Regions from separate parts of the Blautia sp. HCP28S3_G10 genome, predicted to be linked through region 2. Evidence: riboswitches for the same ligand, from Rfam matches in the RefSeq annotation. Region 2 holds a riboswitch; the other holds the start of a gene.

Region 1 (8,418 bases), on a different contig from region 2:
AGTATGTGGCAGAAGTCGATCGAAATAAAGGACAGGCACTTTTCACATCGGTTATGACAGCTGGCAGTCTTATTGCCAGTTTCGTTGGCGGATGGCTATTCTCCCTGACTTCTACGCGTTTTGTACTGGGTGTTGGTGCAGTTGTGAGTATAGTTGGGGTACTGCTTATATTTGTTGCGATTCACGGACTTGTAGGAGAAAACAGGGATAAAGTGGAAGATGAGGCATTAGATAAGTAAGGAATCCCGGTGAGGTTGGGGAAAAGTAATAGCTGTATAATATATAAATTTCTGAGTAGTATTCTCTGGATATGTCTCAAATCATCACTTCTAAGGTTCTGAAATTCACAGAACTTTGCTAAAAAACGATGCAAAAAACGTCAAACTCACCGCTTCGCGGTTCGGACAATCCGTTTTCTGCATCAACGCAAAAACCTGTTCATTAAGAACCTTAACGAAGTTCTTCAAGCGAGCCATACCAGAGAATACTCTCAGAAATTTTTTCTTTGGTTTTACTTTTTCTTCAACCTGCACCGCCCCTTACAGAGTGAGTAGCGGCAGAGCCGCAGGAGCGACCGTATTTTGTGAGAGGGGAATATACAGCCTGAAAAAATACGAACAACAGATTGGAGCGAATGTCTGCACAGATTCCGTCGATGAGATTCAGGTTAGCTGATGACATCGAGCCGCTGTCTGAGCCGTTAGGCGAGTTGCTGGCGAATGGCATCAAATAAGCGCCTGAAGCGAATCAGGAAGCCAGCAATATTCGCTCCAATCTGTTGTTCAGTATTTGAAACAGGCGTCAAATATCATTTTCTCAGTTTGTTCAGTATTTGAATCAGGTGTCAGATATCAGCAGATATCAGGCTCTTGACACACAAAACAATCTGGCGTATACTGGACGGGTAAATGAACAGGGGAGCTTGTACAGGCAGGCTGAGAGGAAGTAATCAACTTCGACCCATATACCTGATTTGGATAATGCCAACGTAGGAACGAACGTATACGATAACTTTACGGGAGATGCCTTGGCATCTCCCTTTTTCTTTATCTGAACAGGAACTACAACTAAATACAGAAACAGTGAGAGTGAACAGAGTTCATGAAGGGGTGCACCACCGCGGGTGTATTACTTTGTGAACTCTTTTTTATGCCAAAATATGCAAGAGAAGCTGCCACCTACATGACCTGCCACTGGCAGCTCATTACGGATGCTTTGGCAACTGGCAGGTTCTCTGTACTATAAAACCCTGTCTGACAACAGTTCAGACAGATAAGTTCACTCTTACCAGAAAAAGGAGGAGCTTACAATGATCAAAGTAAACGGAAAAACAAAAACCCTGGACAAACCAATGACAGTTACAGAATATCTGGAAACAAATTCCTATGTACCTGCAACAGTGGCAATCGAATTAAATGAAGAAATCCTGGAAAGAGAACTCTATGAAAAAACAATACTGAAAGAAGGAGATACCATGGAAATCGTACAGTTTATGGGAGGCGGAAGCGGCCTTCAGAAAGAAGACAAACTTGTGATCGGAGGACATGAATTTACCTCCAGATTCATACTTGGAAGCGGCAAATTTTCACTTGATCTGGTTAAAGCCTGTGTAGAAAAAGCCGGGGCACAGATTATTACACTGGCTCTTCGAAGAGCAAATGAAGGAGGACTTGCAAATATCCTGGATTACATACCAAATGATGTAACACTTCTTCCAAACACATCAGGAGCAAGAACAGCAGAAGAAGCACTCCGTATTGCAAGATTATCCAGAGAACTTGGCTGTGGAAACTTCGTAAAAGTAGAAGTAATCCATGATTCAAAATATCTTCTGCCAGATAATTATGAAACCATACGGGCAACAGAAATGCTTGCAGATGAAGGTTTTGTCGTAATGCCATATATGTATCCGGATCTTAATGTTGCAAGAGATCTGGTAAATGCAGGCGCAGCCTGCATCATGCCGCTTGGTTCCCCGATCGGATCTAATAAAGGAATCTGCACAAAAGAATTTATCCAGATTCTGATCGATGAAATTGATCTTCCGATCATTGTAGATGCAGGAATCGGAAGACCGTCTCAGGCATGCGAAGCAATGGAAATGGGTGCATCGGCAGTTATGGCAAACACAGCAATCGCAACAGCAGGAGATGTGGAAGCAATGGCAGAAGCATTCAAAAAAGCAATCGAAGCAGGACGCAGTGCTTATCTTTCAGGTCTTGGAAGAACCCTGGACAAAGGTGCCAGCGCATCATCACCACTGACAGGATTTTTGAGAGACTAAAGAAGGGAGAGCAGAAAAGTAATGAACACAGCAGAAAAAACAAAAGAAGAACATGGAGACCATTTTAACGACAGTATTGTAAATGAAGTGATACTGGAAGATATGAAAAAGAATCGCATCGACCATATGAAATATCTTCCGGGAATGGAAAAACTGGAAGACTCTGATGTAATGGATCAGGTGATCGAAGCGATGAATGCCTACGATTATGATCAGTATACAGAAGCAGATGTACGACGTGCACTGCAACATGATAACCGCACGATCGAAGATTTTCAGGCGCTGCTTTCACCGGCTGCACTGCCACTTCTGGAAGAGATCGCACAGGCTGCAAGAGTGGAAACAAGAAAACATTTCGGCAACAGCGTTTATATGTTTACACCTATATATATAGCCAATTACTGCGAAAATTACTGCATTTACTGTGGATTTAACTGCCACAACAAGATTCGCCGTGCACAGCTGAATCCAGAAGAAATTGAAAAAGAAATGGCTGCGATCGCTTCCACAGGATTACAGGAAATCCTGATCCTTACAGGAGAAAGCAGGGCAAAATCAGACGTGAAATACATAGGTGAAGCCTGCAAAATCGCACGAAAACATTTCAAGGTAATCGGACTTGAAGTATATCCTATGAATTCAGATGAGTATCATTATCTTCATGAATGCGGAGCTGACTATGTGACAGTTTTCCAGGAAACATATAATTCAGACAAGTACGAAACACTTCATCTTGCAGGCCATAAAAGGATCTTTCCATACAGACTTAACGCACAGGAACGTGCATTAAAAGGCGGCATGAGAGGAGTTGGGTTTGCAGCACTTCTGGGTCTTGATGACTTCCGGAAAGATGCATTTGCGACAGGATACCATGCATGGCTTTTGCAGAGAAAATATCCTCATGCGGAGATTGCTTTTTCCTGCCCGAGACTCCGCCCGATCATCAATAATGACAGAATTAATCCAATGGATGTGCATGAACCGCAGCTTCTTCAGGTAGTCTGTGCATACAGACTTTTTATGCCGTTTGCGAGCATCACAGTGTCTACAAGAGAGTGTGAAAGAGTAAGGGATAATCTTGTAAATATAGCTGCAACCAAGATATCAGCAGGAGTCAGCACCGGCATCGGAAGCCATGTGGAAGAAATTGAAGACAAAGGAGATGACCAGTTTGAAATCTCTGACGGAAGATCTGTAGATGAAGTCTATAATGCCCTTCTGAAAAACGGACTTCAGCCGGTAATGAATGACTATGTGTATCTCTGATGAATTAAAAAATGCAATTGCTGTTTCAAACAGAAGCCTCTGTACAAGACCATTTATGGAACAGCTGGAACGTGTATGCAAATACCATCCCCAAGCACTGATACTGCGTGAAAAAGATCTGTCGCAAAAGGAATATGAAGTACTTGCAAAGCAGACACTTGAGTTATGTAAAGAATATCAGGTGCCCTGTATCCTGCACACTTATATAGATGTGGCAGAAAAATTCTCACATAGAATGATTCATCTGCCACTTCCACTCCTTGAAAAATACAGCGGCCGACTTCATGATTTTCAGACAGTTGGCTGCTCTGTTCATTCAGTTGAAGATGCTCTGAAAGCAGAAAAACTGGGTGCGACATACCTTACGGCTGGCCATGTTTACACGACAGACTGTAAAAAAGGTCTGCCGCCAAGAGGATTGGACTTTCTGAAAAATGTATGTGAAAAAGTAAGCATTCCAGTATATGCCATAGGTGGAATACATATTGGAACGGGACAGATGGAAGAGGTAATGAAATGCGGTGCAAAAGGCGGTTGTATTATGTCTGAGATGATGAAATTGTAATTGCATAGATTATAGAAAAAGTGTAAATCCTGTATTAAGTGGACTCCCGGACATTATGTCCGGGAGTCTTTGACTTCACTGATTGTTTTTGAACATGCGGATCAGATAAAGGATCACACCTGTAACCAGCATAACAGGGATCAGGACGCTTAGAACTGTAAAAAGCAGGATTAGTACGACAGCTGCTATCAGGATTACTGCAAGTTTACCGTGCCATGTAGAAAGATCAATTTTAAAGCTATGATGTCTGACTGTGCCGGTGTCGGAATTACTCTGTTGGTAATCAGAAACAGTTTTGGCATAAGGTGAACGGCCGGAACCTGATTCCTCAGTCTCTGTATCAAGAAGTGTCCGTGCGATAAGGCGCGGGTCGCCAAGCTCATTCAGAATGTCAGATTCTGTTCGACCGGTACGCTGTTGTTCTTCTATATAATTACGATAATACTGTACATGTGCGGCAATATTTCCTTCCGGCATCTGACCGGAAAGATGCTCATATAAAATATCAAGAAATTCTTTTTTATTCATATCAGATACTCCATAATGATTTGAAATTTGTGTTATATTCTATCACAAAGACGGGCACAGGCAAAGATGGTTAAGTATAAAATTTCTATAAACCCCGGTCCTGGTTCAAACCCGAGGCTCCGTGGAAAAATAAATATTTGGAAATTGTCTGGTAAGGAAAATGGTCCTGTGCTGCAATCTGCTGACCTCTGCAGGAGAACGCAGAAATACTTAGGAGGCAGACTGGCTGTGTTATGTATCAAAAATATATTGTTTGAGCCGAAGGCGAGTTATATATTTTTGATGCATGTATTTAACAGACAGATTGTATCCTTAGTATTTCCGGTCTCCGAAGCCGTTAACTGATTGCAGCACAGGACCATTTGAATTATACAGAAATTACGAAATTAGTTATCATTTTCCAACGGAAACAGGTTACCTTCCTGTAAACACCGCTACGCTTCTGGCTCTCATCATAAACTCCCCGTCAATTCTGACATCTTCTCCTTCAGGGTAACAGTATTTCCCGTTTTCATCGCCATAAGTATTCACACTCAGATACCATGCGGCTCTGCCGTGAAGGTCTGGCAGAGTAATAGTGACATCTTCCCAGAAAGTATTAACGGAGATACAGACAAGATCATCGCGTCCGATCTCTTTGTTATATCCGGCAAAACAGACAGAAAAAGTTCTTGCATCTTTCGGGATATCCACTTCTTTTGCGTTTATATTATGAGTGTGGATAGGGTCGATACCACAGACGGCATCCGGCAGTTTCTTGTGGATAACAGGATGAGATTTACGATAGGCGATCATAAATTTAAAAAACTCAAAAAGGTCACGGTTCTTTTCGAGCATCCGCCAGTCAAGCCAGGAAGTGATATTATCCTGACAGTAGCTGTTGTTATTGCCGAATTTCGTGTTTCCAAATTCATCACCGGAAAGAAACATAGGTGTACCGCGGCTGCACATAAGAACTGCACAGGCATTGCGTATCATACGGTGGCGAAGCATGAGGACTGCCGGGTCATCGGTATCTCCCTCTGCACCGCAGTTCCAGCTGCGGTTGTCACTTGAACCATCTGTGTTATCCCAGCCATTGGCCTCATTATGCTTGTTATTATAAGAATACAGGTCATAAAGAGTAAAACCGTCGTGACAGGTGAGAAAATTCACACAGGAATTATAGCCGGCATAATTGCTTTTGTTGTTGTCATAATAACCACCATACAGGTCACCTGATCCGGAAATACTCCAGGCAGCATCCCATGCGTTCCAGGAGTCTCCCTTGAGATAGCTGCGAAGAGCATCTCTGTAACGTCCGTTCCATTCAGCCCATCGTCCGCTTGCAGGAAAACTTCCTACCTGATACAGGCCGCCGGCATCCCATGCTTCTGCAATCAGTTTGACATTGCTGAGAATCGGATCTTCAGCAAGCGTACGGAGAAGTGGCGGATTATTCATTGGTGAGCCGTCTTCATTGCGGCCAAGAATACTTGCAAGATCAAAACGGAATCCGTCAACGCGATAATTAACAGTCCAGTAACGGAGGCATTCAAGAATCAGCTGCTGTACAACCGGATGGTTGCAGTTCAGTGTGTTTCCACACCCGCTGAAATTATAATAATAGCCTTCAGGAGTGAGCATGTAATAAATATTATTGTCAAAACCTTTGAAACTGAAAGTTTTGCCAAGTTCGTTGCCCTCAGCGGTGTGATTAAATACTACATCAAGTATTACTTCAATCCCGTTTTCATGGAGTGTCTTGATAAGTGCTTTCAGTTCAGTTCCTTCCTGATTGTGTTCGTTTGCTGCAGCATAGCTGCTGTTTGGTGCAAAAAATCCTACTGTATTATATCCCCAGCATTCCAGAAGATGCGTTCCATTGACAGTACGTGAGTTCATGGTTTCATCGAACTCAAAAATCGGCATCATTTCAACAGCATTGATTCCAAGCTCTTTGAGGTAGGGGATTTTTTCCATAAGACCTGCAAAAGTTCCTCTATGTTTAACACCGGAAGAGGGGTGGTGTGTAAAATCACGGATATGAAGTTCATAAATGATAAGATCACAGAGCTCGTTTTTTGATTGTGGCATATCTCCCCAGTCAAAGTGATCTTTGACAACACGTGCATGATAAGTATGATCCCATCTGATTCCCCAGGTACGCTGCCCCGCAACTGCTTTGGCATAGGGATCCAGAAGAATTTTGGTTTTGTCAAAAATAAGTCCCTTCTCCGGCTGATAAGGACCGTCCACACGATAGGCATACTCAAATTCATCTATATTCAGACCATAGACGATCATGGAATAAACATCACCGATCTTATATGCTTCCGGGAAAGGAAGAATAGCAAAAGGTTCTTCCTGCGCACGGTGAAAAAGAAGCAGTTCACAGGAAGTACCTCCACAGGTATGAATCGTAAAATTAACACCATTATGCAGAGGGGTGGCACCGTTCAGGTCGTAGATGCCCGGGCGGACAGGAAAACCGGAAATTTCAGCCATCGGAGCAGATTCATAAGGATGATCAGATACAAATTTTTGATGATAGGATTTCATTCGTTTTCTCCATTTCTGTTGCGTTACAGTATTCTGCCTGTAAAATTATTCAAGAAAAAGTTTCTCACATTTATCAAGTATGTCTTTGTTACGGCTGTCGTAATCTACATTCATCGGCCGGATTTTTCCGGCAGCAAACATTTCCATTCCCTGAACGATTCCGTCTTCGCTGTCAGGAAGGAGAGTGCCGCCGTATTGTTTCAGGAATGAACGGGCGCCGTTTACATCGCAGGCCGCAGCCGGGATTCCAAGCACATCTGCCTCTGGCACAACGAGAACCTGCCCCTCATAAAAAGAAGAAAGAATAAAAAAGTCACAGGAGGCCAGAACTGGCATGGGATTGCTCATAGATTTCAGAAGAATCACATGGTCGCTGCATGACAGGGTGCGTGCAAGTTCGCAGGTAGATTCATAGAGCGTCCCCATTCCACCGATGATGATCAGCCAGGTATCCTGATGATTTTTCCAGAAGCGGTCAAAAGCCTTCAGCAGTCGTTTATGTCCTTTTTCAGGAGAATAACGTCCGATATTGATAAATTTTCGTTCGGAACCTGACAGTACGTTTCTGAGTGTTTCAAGAGAAACTGTTGACTGCGTTTCCGGATCAAAATCAACTGGCATCGAGGCACGCTGCCGGATGTTGTCTACATCCATATAGTTGGCGATAACCTGGATGTTGTCAGGATACCCGCCAATACGTTCTACGGCAGGACGGATATCCTCTCCGACAGGAACGACATGGTCATAAGTCCGGTAAGCATGGGCAAGCAGAGGACGGCTGGGATTATGTTTGGAGGCAATTTCTTTTTCCATATCATTGTGTACCCATACAGTCCGTATACAGGGAGCCTGTTCAAAAAGTGCAAGCATGTAATTTTCGTAACCATCGAAATGGACTACATGGTCAAAGGCCGCAAAGCCGAAATGCTTTTTCCATTCACGTTTATATGCTTTCTGAAGGCGGTTTCTGATGCCAAAAGAAGTGATTCCCCATTTCAGATAACACAGCTGGGCTATTCCGGTGAGAATATCGAGATTCATTTCAGTTGCCAGCGGGTAATAGTGATAACCTTCAGGGATTCCGTTTAACCGTTCCGGATCTTCTTTGATCGAAGGGGAGCGGAAAGAAACATAATATTCACATTTGCTTCGATCCAGATTGCGGAGCAGGCTGAAATAAGCTGTAGTGATGCCGTTGGGTTTCAGGCTTCCTGCATAGAGCAGGACTTTTTTC
Region 2 (8,418 bases):
GGTCCGTAAGGCTTCCTGGAATTGATCTTACTGCCACATCTGTGATTCCCGCTGCCATAAGAATTCTTCTTGCAGCCTGCTCTCCTGTAAGTCCTGATGCACTGCGTACCCGCCGATACTGAGCAAACGTACTTTTGAGTTTTGCTGATGCAGCAAGTGAAAGAAGCATTCCTATTACAAGAAGAATGTAAGTCGGATCAAATCCGTAAAATCCATATCCATATCCGTAACCCATTTCATCACTCCTTATGATCTTTCAGTACTGTCCCTGCCGTTACATGATATCCTCTGAGAAAAGCATCTGTCTCCATTCTCTTTTTGCCTTCCAGCTGAACTTCTTCGAGAATCAGAGTGCCTTCACCACATGCCACATGAATTCCCTTTTTATCCACATCTGTTATCGTTCCCGGTACATCTTTTCCACATGATCCACTCTCTACAGAGCATTTCCATACCTTAAGTGTTTTATTATTAAGAAATGTGTAGGCACTTGGCCACGGATTCATTCCCCTGACCAGTCTTTCAAGCACAACCGCACTTTTGGAAAAATCAAGAAGCCCCATCTGCTTGGTGATCATGGCTGCATAAGGTGTCGGACTTTCTTCCGGTTGTTTTGTATAGACAGCGGTTCCATTTTCTATAGAAGGAATTGTTCTGACCAGAAGTTCCGCGCCTGTCTCTGCAAGTCTGTCAAAAAGACTTCCTCCAGTCTCATCTTCTCTCAGTTTTACAACAGCCTGAGAGATCATATCTCCCGTATCCAGTCCTGTTCCCATCTTCATGATAGTAACTCCGGATTCTTTTTCTCCGTCAATAACTGCCTGCTGGATCGGAGCCGCCCCCCGATACTTAGGGAGAAGGGATGCGTGGATATTGATACAGCCATATTTGGGCATATCCAGGATCACCTTCGGGATGATCTGTCCGAAAGCTGCAACAATAATCATATCCGGTTCAAGTTTCTGCAGTGTTTCCAAAAATTCCGGATCACGGACTTTTGCCGGCTGATATACCGGAATTTCATGTTTCAGTGCTTCTTCTTTTACAGGTGTCGGCATAAGAGTCTTGCCTCTTCCTTTGGGCTTATCCGGCTGTGTTATCACAGCTGTCACTTCATAACCGTTTTCTACAAGCGCAGCCAGTGGCGGCACTGCGAAATCGGGTGTTCCCATATAAACAATTTTCATATATTATCTGCTCCTCTTTCCGTGAAATGATCATTCGTTACTGTTCACTCCGTTCACAGCAACTTGGTCAAAATCCATTCCAAATCACCTTCGGTGATGGGATTTTGCCCCGTATGTCTCGGGATTTTGCCATATTCATGGCAAAACACCTCGCGGGATATTACCTGTGAACAGTAACGATCATTCTTCATAATCATCTTCATCATAATTAGTTCTATGAAGTTCTCCCTCTACCAGATCTGTGTACATTTTACCGTCAAGGTGATCGATCTCATGGCAGAATGCTCTGGCAAGAAGTTCTGTTCCTTCATATATTATTTCGTTCATTTCTTCATCCATGGCCTTTACTTTGACATAATTTGGTCTTGTGACCTGTCCTGCCATTCCCGGTACACTTAAACAGCCTTCATCACCTGTCTGTTCTCCTGAAGTTTCCAGAATTTCAGGATTAATGAGAACGATCGGGCCTTCTCCGATATCAATAACTACGATACGTTTCAGGATTCCCACCTGAGGTGCTGCAAGACCTACTCCCATAGCTTCATACATGGTATCCAGCATGTCATCTATAAGTGTCACGATCTTTGGTGTCACCTCTTTTACCGGTTTACTGATCTTGCGCAGTACCGGATCTTCTTCTGTACGGATTGTTCTGAGTGCCATTTTTATTCTTCCTTTCTGTAATTACCTGTTATCTTCTGTTAATTATAATCCATCTGTATATATATTTTCCGAAAACCGGAATTTACTTCAATGTATTTTTCTGTTTTGGTTTTTATATCCATAAGGACTTGCGGATCACTGTGTTTCATATAAAGAACTTTGTGATAAATATCATTTATCTTTCCTACGGAAGCATATGCGGGGCCAATCACATGAAGCCGGTATTTTTCTCCAATTCTTCTGACAAATTTGGCCATGTACTCCATTCCCTGATTCAAAAGTTCTTCCTCCTCTGCCGACGCAAGGACTGCAAGCATATGTGCCGCAGGCGGATAATCCATCAGCAGGCGGTACGCCATTTCTTCCTGATAAAACATCTCATAATCCTGTGCTGCTGCCGCCCGGATACTGTAATGTTCCGGATGATAAGTCTGAATAACTGCTTCACCTTCTGTATTTCCTCTTCCCGAACGGCCCACGGCCTGTGTCAGCAGCTGAAATGTTCTCTCTGCACAACGATAATCTGCCGCATTCAGTGAGAGATCTGCTGCAACTGCTCCAACCAGCGTTACATCAGGGAAATCATGTCCCTTTACGATCATCTGGGTACCCACAAGAATATCTGCCTCATGAGCTGCAAATGCAGACAGTATTTTTTCATAACTTCCTTTTGCTCTCGTTGTATCATAATCCATTCTCAGCACACGTGCTGCTGGAAAATTCTTATGGAGCACCTGTTCAATCTGCTGTGTACCTGCTTTGAATCCTCCGATATACGGAGATCCACATGACGGACATTTATCCACCATCGGCTGTTCATACCCGCAGTAATGACAGACCAGTCTTCCATTATTATGCTCTGTCAGCGCCACATCACAGTGCGGACATTTCATTGCTTCGCCGCAGGACCGGCAGGACACAAAACCGGCATAGCCTCTTCTGTTCAGAAACAATATTGTCTGCTGATGTGCCTCCAGCCGCTTTTCAACAGCCTCTTTCAACGTTCTCCCAAGCACAGATCTGTTGCCGCTTTTCAGTTCTTCCCTCATATCGGTCACTGTTACCTTCGGAAGCGGTCTGTCTTCATAACGGGAAATCATTTTTACAAGTGCATACTCACCAGACATTGCTCTGCTGTATGCCTCAAGCGACGGAGTCGCAGATCCCAGAACTACTCTGGCATTTTCTGCTTCAGCCCTGTGAATCGCAGTTTCTCTGGCATGATATCTCGGACTCGTTTCACTTTTGTAAGTCTGTTCATGTTCTTCATCAATAATGATCAGTCCCAGATTGGAAAAAGGAGTAAAAAGTGCCGAACGTGGTCCTACCATGATCTGAATTTCCCCCAGTTTTGCTCTTTTGAACTGATCATAACGTTCTCCTGATGAAAGGCGGGAATTCAGTACGGAAACCTTATCTCCGAACCAGCCGTAAAAACGGCGTACAGTCTGATAGGTAAGAGCAATTTCCGGAACCAGAACAATAACCTGTTTTCCTTTTTGCACCACTTCCTGGATCAGTTTCATATAAACCTGGGTTTTTCCACTTCCGGTAACTCCATGGATCAGAACAGGCCTTGGCATCTCTCTGCTCCACTCTTCATGGATCTGATCCAGTGCATGTTTCTGCTGCTCTGTCAGGCTGGAAAGTTCTTTTCTTGGAATAGAACTTCCATCTACTGACATACGGTAGACCTCATCTTCCCTGATTCTTATCACTTCCTGGTCAATAAGCGGCTTCACCACAGCAGCATTAATGCCAAGATCTCTGGCTGCTCTGGTATAATCCAGAGGGTTTTCTTCAAGAAGAGCTTTCAGAAGCCGGGCTCTTGCCTTACAACGGCTTTTTTCAAGATTGCAGAGTATCTGCTGCGCTTTTTCCATCGGAATGTTCAGAAATATCTGTCGCCTGGATCGTGCCTTGACTTTTTCCCGGACCGGAAGAACTGTTTTCAGTGCCTGTGCCATTGTAGAACCGTATCGTTCTCTCATCCAGGCTGCCAGACTGATAAGTTTCTCTTCTGTTGTTTCCTCGCTGCTGCACAGTCCCTTCAGTTTCTTGATTCTGAAAACATCAAACCTGGGTGTATCGGAAAGTCCGATCACATACCCCTTTCTCTCACGGTTGCCATTACCAAACGGGATTGTAACAACCATCCCGATCCGTATCTCCTGTTCCAGTTCCTCCGGAACAAGATACTGGAAACTGCGGTCCAGTTTTTCGTGGGATATATCCACAATGATATCCGCATAAATCATTGTTCTGCTCTCTCTTTGTCCTCCTCAAGGATTTCGGCGATCAGGACTCTCTCATCCATAGGATACTTCTTTCCTTTGATCTCCTGGTAATCTTCATGTCCTTTACCAGCCAGAACTATAATATCCCCTGGTTCTCCATGATGGATCGCATAGGCAATTGCATCTTTGCGGTCACAGATTTCCACATATTTACCGCTTGTCTTCGCAATTCCTTCTTTAATATCATCTATAATTGCCTGAGGCTCTTCAAATCTTGGATTATCCGAGGTAATAATGGTAAGATCTGCCAGACGCCCTGAAACTTCTCCCATCTCATAACGGCGGGATTTTGCACGATTACCACCACATCCAAAAAGGCAGACCAGTCTGTGTGGATTATATTCCCGCAGTGTAGTCAGAAGACTTTCCAGAGCCATCGCATTGTGTGCATAATCAATCATAAGAGTAAACTCGTCGGAGACTTTTACCATTTCAATTCTGCCCTTGACTCTTGCAACCTTCAGAGCCTTGATGATATTTTCCTGAGATACTTTAAAGTGTCTGCATATCGCAATAGCGGTCAGTGAATTATAAATGCTGAATTTGCCCGGAATATCAATTTCCACAGGGAAATCCATGAGTCCTTTTACGTGGTAATAGATTCCCAGATATCCTTTTCCGCCTGTCATATGTGCATCTTCTGCCCTGAGATCCGCTTCGGGTGAAAATCCATATGTCTCAAGCTGACATGTATGTCCTTCAATGATCCTGTCAAAATGTTCATCATCTCTGTTTACAATTCCCACTTTGCACTGGCGAAGAAGCATGGACTTACATGCCAGATAATGGTCAAAATCTTTGTGTTCATTTGGTCCTATATGATCAGGTTCAATATTGGTAAAAATACCGTAATCAAACACAAATCCCTGTGTTCTGTGAAGCATAAGGCCCTGAGAAGAAACTTCCATAACAACACAATCACAGCCTGCATCAACCATTTTGCGGAAATACTGCTGGATCACATAGGATTCCGGTGTTGTATTTGAAGCCGGTATCACTTCGTCTCCGATGATCGCCTCAATAGTTCCGATCAGACCAACTTTATATCCTGCATTTTCAAGGATTGATTTTACCATATAAGTTGTTGTTGTTTTGCCTTTTGTTCCGGTAATTCCGATTGTTTTGAGTTTCCGTGCAGGATGCCCGAAATATGCAGCTGATATAAATGCCATTGCATAGCGGGTATCCTTCACCAGAATGACCGTAACATCTGAAGGAACTTCTACTTTTTCTTCAACAACCAGTGTTTTTGCACCTTTTGCCACTACATCAGATACAAATTTGTGGCCGTCAACTACAGCACCCCTGATACAGATAAACAGGGAATTTTCTTCTGCTTTACGTGAATCATACACAACGGAACTTACTTCCTGTTCCACACTGCCCTGACAGCAGGTATATTCCAGACCTTCCAATAATGATGATACTTTCATATTTTTTACTCCTTTTCGCCCTTGGGCATATTCCATTATAGGATAGCACAATCAAAACATGTTTTCAATGACAGGCCGGCAGTTACATAAAAAATCCACTTGCCAAATATTCTCAGAAATCATATAATGAATATGTCAAACATGAAACGGGGAGCTGGCTGAAGCCGGCTGAGAGGAAACTGAGTGGTTTCGACCCATAACCTGATTTGGATAATGCCAACGTAGGGAAATACCGAAATTTTCAGAGAGGTACCCCTGTGGTGCCTCTTTTTGTTGTCAACAACCTCGTTCCCGCACCTCTCAGGTGTTTCAAATTTTATAAGAAAGGAAATTTATAATGACACAGACAAACTCATATAATGCCACCAAAAAGCTTGCTGCTGCCGGTGTTCTGACTGCTGTTGCTGTTGCAGGAAGCATGATAAGTGTTCCGATCGCCGGAAGCAAATGTGCACCAGTACAGCATATGGTTAATATTTTTGCAGCTGTAATGCTTGGTCCCTGGTGGGGTGTGGCAATCGCTTTCTGCGCCAGCCTGATCAGAAATATTCTTGGTATAGGGAGTTTTCTCGCTTTCCCAGGCAGTATGATCGGTGCTCTCTGCTGCGGACTGATCTGTCATTTCACGGGCCGTCTGGAACTGACCTGTACTGCTGAAGCTCTCGGCACAGGAATTCTCGGAGGACTTGCCGCATATCCCGTGGCACGTTTTGTAATGGGGCTTGCACCTGCCGGCTTTACCGTGTACATGATACCTTTTTTCATCTCCACACTTACAGGCAGTATCCTTGCCTATATCCTTGTGCGTATCTTTGAAAAAAGCCATGTAATAGATGCAGTAAAGAGGTAACTCATATGCAGAAAAAAGATGTACTGAATCTTCTTCATACTATTCATCCACGGATTCACTGCCTCACCAATCCGGTAACCATGCGGGACGTTGCCAATATTCTTCTTGCCGCTGACGGAAGTGCAGTCATGGCGCGCGATCCTGATGAAGTGGAAGAAATCACTTCCATCTGTCATGGAACACTTCTTAATACCGGTGTTCCTGATGAAAAAATCATCAGAGCCTGTATCCTTGCCGGCAAAAAAGCCAACCAGCTTGGACACCCGGTCATTCTTGATCCTGTCGGTGCAGGTGCCAGTACTTTTCGCCGAAAACTTCTGGCAGACCTTCTTGAGTCTGTACAGCCGACGATCGTACGATGTAATCAGGAAGAAGCTGCTGTTCTGTATTCCATGAAAGCGGGCAGATTTTCTGTCACAGATCACGCAGGTGTGGAAAGTGCTCTCCGGCTTCCACCGGAAGATCTCCGTTCTCTGGCTTCTGATGTCTCGAAACTTTATCAATGTACGTTTCTGATCACTGGTTCTTCTGATGTTGTTTCAGATGGCCGCCTGACTCTTTTTCTCACGGGTGGAGATGCCCGTATACGCCGGATCACCGGTGGCGGCTGCATGCTTTCTGCTCTCTGTGCACTTTTTGCAGGTACCGGTATTGAACCTTTTGATGCTGCTCTCATTGCAGGGCAGATATGGAAAGACAGTGCAGAATATGCCGGAATACGCACTGACAAAAACAGCCAGGGCATCGGCAGTTTCCATGTATACCTCACAGATGCTTTAGAAGGACAGATATTTGAAAGGTCGTAATACTTATGCAGATAACACCCAAACAACTGAAATTATATGCGGTCACTGACCGCTCATGGCTGAAAGAAGGCGAAACACTGTATTCTGTTACAGAAGAACTGCTGAAAGGCGGTGTTTCCTGTATACAGCTTCGTGAGAAAAATGCAGCTGATGAACAGATTCTCCATGAGGCTGAACAGTTAAAAGAACTCTGTTTCCGTTATCATGTTCCGCTTATTATCAATGACAGGCCAGATCTTGCACTGAAAACAGGCGCTTCCGGTGTCCACGTAGGGCTTTCCGATATGGGCATCCAGAAAGCCCGGCAGATCCTGGGACATGACTTCATCATTGGTGCAAGCGCCCATAACGTAGAAGAAGCACTTGCTGCTGAAGCTGCCGGTGCTGATTATCTCGGATGTGGAGCAGTTTTTGGAAGCAAAACCAAAACCAATGTTTCCCGTCTTTCTCCTGAAACCCTGAAAAATATCTGCGCAGCTGTACATATTCCGGTTGTTGCCATTGGCGGAATCAGCCTTGATAATCTCCCGGATCTTACCGGCACAGGAATTTCCGGTGCGGCAGTTATCAGCGGCCTGTATGCTTCGGCAGACAAAACCCGTACAGCTTCACAGTTTCTTACTATTCTCGAAAGGATCTGAATATGAAAACAGCTCTGACAATTGCCGGAAGTGATTCCAGCGGTGGTGCAGGAATCCAGGCAGACATCAAGACAATGACCATGAACGGCGTCTATGCCATGAGCGTGATCACAGCTCTCACTGCACAGAATACTACCGGTGTATATGGAATTCAGGAAACTTCACCTGAATTTATCGACCAGCAGATGGACTGTGTTTTTACAGATATTTTTCCGGATGCTGTAAAAATCGGCATGCTTTCTTCTCCAGAGATCATGCGGCATATTGCCTCAGGTCTTCGCAAATACAGTCCCGGACATATTGTCCTCGATCCGGTCATGGTATCTACAAGCGGTCACAGACTTATGCAGAAAGATGCCGAAACAGTTCTGCAGACAGAACTGTTCCCTCTGGCAGAGATCATCACACCCAATATTCCTGAAGCAGAGGCGCTTACCGGTCTTAAGATCACAGATGCTTCTTCTATGGAAATGGCAGCCCGTGAACTCAGCGAACGGTTCCATACTTCAATCCTTCTGAAGGGAGGCCACAGAATTGAGGA

What was found. Region 2 has a riboswitch for thiamine pyrophosphate ahead of thiW (energy coupling factor transporter S component ThiW). Riboswitches for the same ligand answer to the same signal wherever they lie in the genome.
Region 1: linked by a shared signal. The riboswitch ahead of thiS (sulfur carrier protein ThiS) and the one ahead of thiW (energy coupling factor transporter S component ThiW) in region 2 are both predicted to bind thiamine pyrophosphate.

The regions. Positions count from the first base shown of each region.
Region 1 is NZ_JBQHUL010000011.1:26,442-34,859, forward strand. It holds gene ACTNB8_RS06500 (MFS transporter) at 1-239, shown strand, start outside; TPP riboswitch at 905-1,013, shown strand; partial or broken gene thiS (sulfur carrier protein ThiS) at 1,310-1,492, shown strand; gene ACTNB8_RS06510 (thiazole synthase) at 1,493-2,284, shown strand; gene thiH (2-iminoacetate synthase ThiH) at 2,306-3,550, shown strand; gene ACTNB8_RS06520 (thiamine phosphate synthase) at 3,531-4,115, shown strand; gene ACTNB8_RS06525 (DUF1700 domain-containing protein) at 4,191-4,643, opposite strand; gene ACTNB8_RS06530 (glycogen debranching protein) at 5,058-7,184, opposite strand; gene ACTNB8_RS06535 (CDP-glycerol glycerophosphotransferase family protein) at 7,230-8,418, opposite strand, start outside.
Region 2 is NZ_JBQHUL010000007.1:31,869-40,286, reverse strand. It holds gene ACTNB8_RS04925 (zinc metallopeptidase) at 1-235, opposite strand, end outside; gene fmt (methionyl-tRNA formyltransferase) at 240-1,187, opposite strand; gene def (peptide deformylase) at 1,368-1,850, opposite strand; gene priA (replication restart helicase PriA) at 1,889-4,108, opposite strand; gene ACTNB8_RS04905 (UDP-N-acetylmuramoyl-L-alanyl-D-glutamate--2,6-diaminopimelate ligase) at 4,105-5,580, opposite strand; TPP riboswitch at 5,718-5,826, shown strand; gene thiW (energy coupling factor transporter S component ThiW) at 5,918-6,430, shown strand; gene ACTNB8_RS04895 (hydroxyethylthiazole kinase) at 6,436-7,236, shown strand; gene thiE (thiamine phosphate synthase) at 7,242-7,877, shown strand; gene thiD (bifunctional hydroxymethylpyrimidine kinase/phosphomethylpyrimidine kinase) at 7,880-8,418, shown strand, end outside.